Regions from separate parts of the Synechococcus sp. WH 8101 genome, predicted to be linked through region 2. Evidence: predicted binding sites of a transcription regulator. Region 2 holds the regulator's gene; the other holds the start of a gene.
What was found. Region 2 encodes NtcA, which controls nitrogen genes in cyanobacteria. Its sites were predicted from a motif close to GTANCNNNNGNTAC; they were not measured.
Positions count from the first base shown of each region.

Region 1 (3,462 bases), 830 kb from region 2:
ATCGGCATGGGGCAGAGCTGAGGACGTGATCGATCCGGACTGCTGAACCCATAACCCTGTGGCAGCCACATCAGCTGTCATGGATCAGGTTCTGCGCATCGTCTTCTGCAACGGTCAGGTGTCGGAACGACGTGGCGATGACGATCAGGTGGCGGCCCTGTTTGCTGCTGATGCCGGAGGCTTGATCGATTACGTGATCGCCCTGGATCTGATCAGCGGCGCCTGCGCTTTTTTCACCGACGCCACCGACCACCGCTTTGACGCCGAGATCGTCCTGAAGCTTGAGTTCTGACGGGGATTGTGCCGACTAGAACATCGACATTGCTTTTATTTTACTAATTTTCTTATCGCTCAAACCCTGAAGGTCTTCTGTGGAGATCAAATTGCGTTTGACCATATCGGCCAGAACGAACAATATTTTGGCTTCATCAAATTCTGATCTGCCCTCATGGTCAAACCTCTCTGTGCTGAGAAAGTCGTGGAACTCCCAAATGGATTCCGCTGAACTGAGGGTATTCACCTGCTGTTGCAGCGTAATGATAAGGACCTCAATCGATTTCTGGTTGCCTCGCTCGAAGGCATGGCGAGCAATGACTATTTCATCTTGTGACCAGTCAGTTGCCGACATGAGAATGGAAGAGTGATGAACAGATGGTTGAACTTAAACTGCTTTGTTGGCGAGATTAAGTTTAGGAAGCTCGAACCAGGGAGCGGAAGGAGACTCGTGATGTTCGCGATGATAGCCAAAGTGATAACAGGCCGCGAATGAGACGATCGGATTGAGGGATAGGCTTCTCGGTGTTGCGTTTAAAGATGCATGATTGCTGTGTCGATGTGGCAACCAAGTGCCAACAATGAACAGTTGGAGAGAGCTCAAGACAAGTGGAAGCACGCAAAAGGTAAGCACATTGACAATTGGGGACGTGTTGACCATGCTGGCAAGCCAATAAATCGTCAACCAACCAATCGTCAACTTCATCAGTTGCGAGGAGTGGATATAATTCCCAATAAAATGGGCGTACCAGTTCATGATGTTGGTGTCGTTGTCCCTGTCTGGAGAGAAATCGGGATCGTTCTCTGTTTCCGGAAATTGGTGATGAAGGTTGTGATTACGCTCACACAAATCAAAATCAAGACCGGCGTAAAGAAACAGCATGAGGCTTCCGATCCATCGATTGGCCTCAGGCTTTCCAGCTAGCAGGCTGTTGTGCATCGAATCGTGCGCAACAATGAACAGACCCGTATGCAAAAAGGCCTTAATTGCTACAAGGACAGCAATTAGAATCGGGTGACAAGATCCCAAGTCAAGCTCGAGACCTACGGCAAGTGACCAAATCCAAGCGCCTAAAATGATGGCCGCAATGCTAAGCCCTTTGTAATTATCGACTAACGATTCACTTGCCACTCAGCTTATCTGCGCCTAGCTTGAGAAGCTCATCTGGAGATGCCAAAAGATCAATCGCGACGAAATAAATTTTATTGTTTTCGTCGAGCAGAAAACGCCAGGCAACATTCATGCCGACTTCACGGCCAAACCAGGGTGTCTCGACTTTTCCAGTCACTTTAATTTGATTGAAGCCTCCCTCTGTAGGCTCACCAAAGCCGCCGCGAGGAATCAATTTGAGGTTTTGGCAATCCCGCCTGAAAAATTTCAGAATAGCATCACGACCGATAATTGGTCTTTGGAATGGTGGTTGCAGGGCGCCATCTTCAAGAAAAAGCTCAATAAGTTGATCAAAATCATTTGCATTGAGCAGTTGCATGTAGCTCAAAACCGTTTGGTTGAACACCCCGGGAATCGTAATGATTTCACGTTCGTCTGCAGGTGTTGGAATGACAATCGGTTCAGAAACGATTTTGTCGTCATCGATATTTGGATCGAAACCCATGTCGACAACGAAATTGCGCAGCAATGTAATCTGCTGGCCTTGTTCAACTTTTTTGACAGCTTCCAATACGGAGGAAGCGTTAGCGGAGAGTTTGTATCCTTGGGGAATAGGGGCAACTTTTCCTTGTCGCATGAGCTCGCCGAGCTCATACCAGAATCCGAGTTTCACATTGACTGACCAATAGGCATAGCGGTTTGAAATCGGGCTGTTGATCTTGGAGGCAAGATCACACATGGCTTTTGTTTGTTCGTCAAAAGTCATCGCCTCGATCTCGTCGAGCGTTGGTTTCGCCAGTGCCATCCTTGCGGCTCCAGGTGCCGCCACCGTGATAGTTCGGCCCATTTCCAGATAGGCAAACCAGATGAGAGCGAGTTGATCTTCTGCGCTGAGGAGCTTGTATCGGGCTGTGATGGCGGGAACCGCGTCAGCCGTTCGCGTCTCAGGAAAAATTTGCCGTGCTTTTTCAAGCGTGAACATATGGAGCCGCCAACTGGTTGAACTGTAACACTTTATTTCTTGCTCTGGCCTGTTTGGGCGTTTTTGCCACGGCATCCATGCTGCATTTGTTAAGCGTTGCGCCGCAGGCGTTCTTGAATTCTTCCTTCGCTCGCAGCGCTTTTGTTGCGAGTGCAGTTCGATCCAGCCCCTGGCTTTGGTAACGGCGCGAACGCCACGGTGGTTGACGCCGGGTCTAAGAAGGGGATGTAGCAACAGCTACCAAGCGTTCACTCCACCACTTGCGTGGAGCGCAGTTCGATCCAGGCCAAGGAACGGGGACCTGGACTTGCTCCGAGGAACTGAATCATGACCCTGACCTATCGCGGCCAGACCGTCCAGCAGCGCCACGCTGCCGTGACGATGACCAAGCCTGCCCTGACCTACCGGGGCCAGGCCGTGGCCGAACGCAAAGGCGCAGCAACAACGGCAGTTCACCCTGCCCTGACCTACCGCGGCACGACCTACCGCAAGTGAGCGGCGCTCAGGCGCGTTGCCGCCTGAGTCAACTGCTGAGCCCCGCCTGGAGCGGGGCTTTTTTGATGGCAACGGCTGATTGCAGTGCACCAACGCACCAATGCACTGAGGTGCTGAGCAAGACAAGATGCAAGTGGGAGCGATGCCGATTCGCCGTTTTGCAAGCGACACCAGCGGAGAATCAATTGGTTAGTTTCTCTGGCGTCAAATGCCAACGACGTCATGAAGTTAGATCCGAACCAATTGCCCCGCCGCGTTGAGATTGACGTGCCTGAGCGGGTCATGGAGTGGGTGCGCCAGAAAGCTGCGGAGACGGGCCGCGATCCAGATGAGCTGCTGCTGGAGCTTCTGGATCGGGGACTGCAGCAGGAATAGAACTGAGAGGCCCACAGGGCCTCGGTCGATTGACGGATGTCTTCAGCCAAAGGCCGCGCGTTCGAGCATGTAGGCGGCAAGGTTGCTCATGGAGCGTCCCTCCTGGGTGCTGCGCTTGGCGATCTGTTCGTAGACGTGCAAAGGAATGGTGATGGTGATCCTCTGGGGAGCCCGAGCGATCAACAGGGGAGCGACGAAGTGAGACCTTGCCACTGAAGGGAAAGAA
Region 1 is NZ_CP035914.1:1,206,908-1,210,369, forward strand. It holds gene SynWH8101_RS06310 (hypothetical protein) at 80-292, shown strand; gene SynWH8101_RS06315 (hypothetical protein) at 308-628, opposite strand; gene SynWH8101_RS06320 (fatty acid desaturase) at 662-1,405, opposite strand; gene SynWH8101_RS06325 (orange carotenoid-binding protein) at 1,395-2,366, opposite strand; gene SynWH8101_RS06330 (DUF4278 domain-containing protein) at 2,694-2,861, shown strand; gene SynWH8101_RS14520 (hypothetical protein) at 3,105-3,236, shown strand; gene SynWH8101_RS06335 (hypothetical protein) at 3,279-3,449, opposite strand.
Region 1: the regulator NtcA is predicted to act here: its motif matches at 2,594-2,607, upstream of SynWH8101_RS06330 (DUF4278 domain-containing protein).

Region 2 (3,462 bases):
GGTCTCGTTGCGTTCGAGCGTGGTGCGCGCCAGCACATCGCCCGTGTTCACCACCTGGGTGTTCGGACGCACTTCAGGAATGGCATAGACCACTTTTTCGCCGAGCAGCACATTGGCAGCGGAGCGGATATTCACCACCCAGGTGCCCGGTTGGCGAATCACCTGTTCGAGCCGTTCGATGTCGTTGCGCGGCACCAGCAGAATCTGCCGATCGGCCTTCTCACCCGGCAACACGCGCTGGTAGGCCTGCAGGTTGGCCTCACGCAGCATCTGGTCGATCACCTGCTTGGCTTGCCCGGGATTGTCGAGCCGCAGGGTGGCCGTGGCCAGAGGTTCGCCGCTGCTGAGCACCACGCTGCCCCGCCGCAGGGCCAACACGTTCTTCTCCAGTTGGCGCAGTTCCGCCTCGCCGCTGCGGATGCGATCGCGCACCTGGGCCAGCTCGGCTTCCGTGCGTCGGATCTCGGCATCGCGCGCTTTCACGTCGCGGCTGAGTCGAGCCCGTTCCGCCTCCAGTTGCTGGCGTTGTTGCTGCAGAGGCACCAGCGCCTGGCGGAGGGTTTCGGCCTTGGCTTTGGCATCGGCCAGATCCTTGCTCGCACGGGAGCGTTCGGCCTGGGCCTGAAGCAGTTCACGGCTCGCTTTCTTCTGGGCCTGCCGACTCGCCTTCAGGGCATTGCGGCTGTCGTTGAGCTTGGTCTGCAGGGCATTCAGTTCAAACAGCCCCACCCGCAGCTGCCGACTCACCAGCAGCAGCAGACCGAGCGACAATGCTGAAATCAGGCTGCCCGTGAGCACGGTGATCAGCACGGCGGTGCGGCGCGGCCGCAACCCCATCAGGCTCAGCCGGGCTTTGCCCACCTTGGAGCCGAGCCGATCGCCCAGGGTGGCGAGCACGCCACCGAGCACGAGCAGCATCAGGATCAACAGCCAGCCGGTCACGAATCCAAGGGCGGTGAAGGGCGACGACGGGCCGTCCGGAAGCCATTGTCCCCCGCGGAAGGCTCAGCTGAAACGTTTGGCGAGGGCGATTGGGTCGAGCACGGTGATCTTCTTGCGATCGATTTCCACCAGCCCCGCATTGCGCAGATCCCCGAGCAGTCGGGTGATGGTGACGCGGGTGGATCCGATTGCTTCGGCGATCGATTGATGGGAGAGCCGCAAGTCGATGGTGATGCCCTGGGTGCCGGGGATGCCGAAATCGCGGCAGAGCACGAGCAGAAAACTCACCAGTCGCGACGACATGTCGCGGTGGGTGAGCGTTTCGATCATCGTTTCGGTCTGCAGGATGCGGCTTGAGAGCCCTTGCAACAGCAACAGCCCCACGCCGGTATCGGCTTCGATTGCCTGGCGCACGGAAGCGGCGGGGGCTGTGACCATCTCGACGCGGGTGAAGGCGACAGCGTGATAGAAGCGATCGGAGCGATGGCCGGTGAGCAGCGACAGCACTCCGAAGAGGCTGTTTTCCCGCAGCAGCGCCACGGTGATCTCCTCCCCCGATTCATAGACCCGGGACAGCCTGACGGCGCCACGCCGGATCAGATACACCCGCTCGGCAGGATCACCGGGGAAGAAGATGGTTTTGCCCCGTTCCACCAGCTCAGTGCTGGCACCCTCCAGATCGCGGATCACCTCCAAGAGGGTGGGGGTATGGGCCGTGGCCGTGTTCGCCAGGGTGGTGCCGCCGCCGCTGGAGGCTGGAGCGGGCTGGGGTGAGTAACGGCTGAAGCCGCGGGTGGCTCCGACCATGGCGGCAATGCGGATGGCTGGACGCTACGGATGGCCCTGGCTCCACCTTGTAGCAACCCACACGAAATCCGGCGTTGCTCAGGGGCGCGACTCCGGTGCCAGGGCCCGCTGCTGCGCCGCCATCAAGTCCGTGAGGCCTGGTTCGGCCAGGTCGAGCAGGCGCGTCAGTTCGCTGCGGCTGAAGGGGGCACCTTCAGCGGTGCCCTGCAGTTCCAGCAGGCGACCGCTGCCATCCATCACCACATTCAGATCCACATCGGCCTGGCTGTCTTCGCTGTAGTTGAGATCCAGCAGCGCCTCTCCACTGATCAGCCCCACCGAGACGGCGGCCACCTGATCGCGCACAGGGTTGCACTTGATGTCGCCTCGTTCCACCAGGCGCTCGCAAGCCCGTTGCAGCGCCACCCAGGCGCCGGTGATCGCGGCTGTGCGGGTGCCGGCATCGGCCTGGATCACATCGCAGTCCACCAGTAGGGTGTTCTCTCCCAGTGTCTCCATGTCGAGGCAGGATCTGAGGCTGCGACCGATCAGCCGTTGGATCTCCTGGGTGCGGCCGGAGAGTTTCAGCAATTCCCGCTTCTGCCGCTCGGGCGTTGACCCGGGCAACAGGCGGTACTCGGCACTGAGCCAGCCTTTGCCGCTGCCCATGCGCCAGCGGGGGACGCCGGCTTCATGGGAAATGCTGCAGAGCACAGCCGTGCGCCCGCTGCGCATCAGCACGGAGCTGAGAGCAAAGCCCATCGGATCCCACTCGATCGCGACAGGCCTCAGGTCGTTGGGCGAGCGGCCATCGCTCCGTATGGAGACCTGGTTAGACATCGAGGCTCGGCGGCATGCAGCTGAGCCTGACAGCTCGACCGTTGCCACAGGCGCACACCATGACCAGGGGCGCACACCATGGATGGTGTCAGTCGGCTTGTGTGCCCCGCTTCCGGCGCTAGATTCGAACCCTGCAGGCCGGGTGCGGCCGTGTGAACGCCATGACCGCCAGCCTCAGTTCCAGCCATCGCCCCCTGGACCCGCGCAGCGCCGAGCGCCGTGCTTTGGAGCGTGCTGGCCTGCGGCCGTTGCCCCCTGTGCCGCCGCGGCCACCCCTGCATCTGGTGGCACCGGAGGGCCAGCTCCAGGTGCATACGGCCCCCTATCGCGGCAGCTTTTCCACAGTGTTCAGCCAGGCGCTGCGCACCGCCGGTCTTGGCAGCCGGGTGATGGTGGTGCAGTTCCTCAAGGGAGGCGTCGACCAGGGGCCGGAGCGTCGCCTCAGTCTCTGCGGACGGCTGGATTGGTTGCGTCCAGCCGTGGCTGGTTGCCTGGGTGAGCCGGCTGAGAGCCAGCCGCCTGCGGTGAAGGAGGCGGTGGAAGCGCTCTGGCAGGTGTGTCGTGACAGCCTGCTGGCAGGCGAGTTGGATCAGCTCGTGCTCGATGAGCTGGGTCTGGCGATTGCACTGGGCTACCTGAAGGAGGAGGAGGTTCAGGCTGCGCTGCAGCGCCGTCCGGGTTCGGTGGATGTGATTGTCACCGGGCCGGCAATCCCCGAGTTTCTGATGGGGTTGGCTGATCAGGTCACGGAACTGCGCCGAGGCTTCTGATGCTCAAGAACGATCGCTGGATCACCGAACAGGCGCAGGCCGGCATGCTGGAACCCTTCCAGGCGGGGCTGGTTCGTCATCTGGAGCCGGATCAGAAGCAGCGCCCGGTGCTCAGCTTCGGATG
Region 2 is NZ_CP035914.1:374,706-378,167, forward strand. It holds gene SynWH8101_RS01705 (DUF3084 domain-containing protein) at 1-942, opposite strand, end outside; gene ntcA (global nitrogen regulator NtcA) at 1,006-1,749, opposite strand; gene rph (ribonuclease PH) at 1,828-2,568, opposite strand; gene SynWH8101_RS01720 (cob(I)yrinic acid a,c-diamide adenosyltransferase) at 2,730-3,338, shown strand; gene dcd (dCTP deaminase) at 3,338-3,462, shown strand, end outside.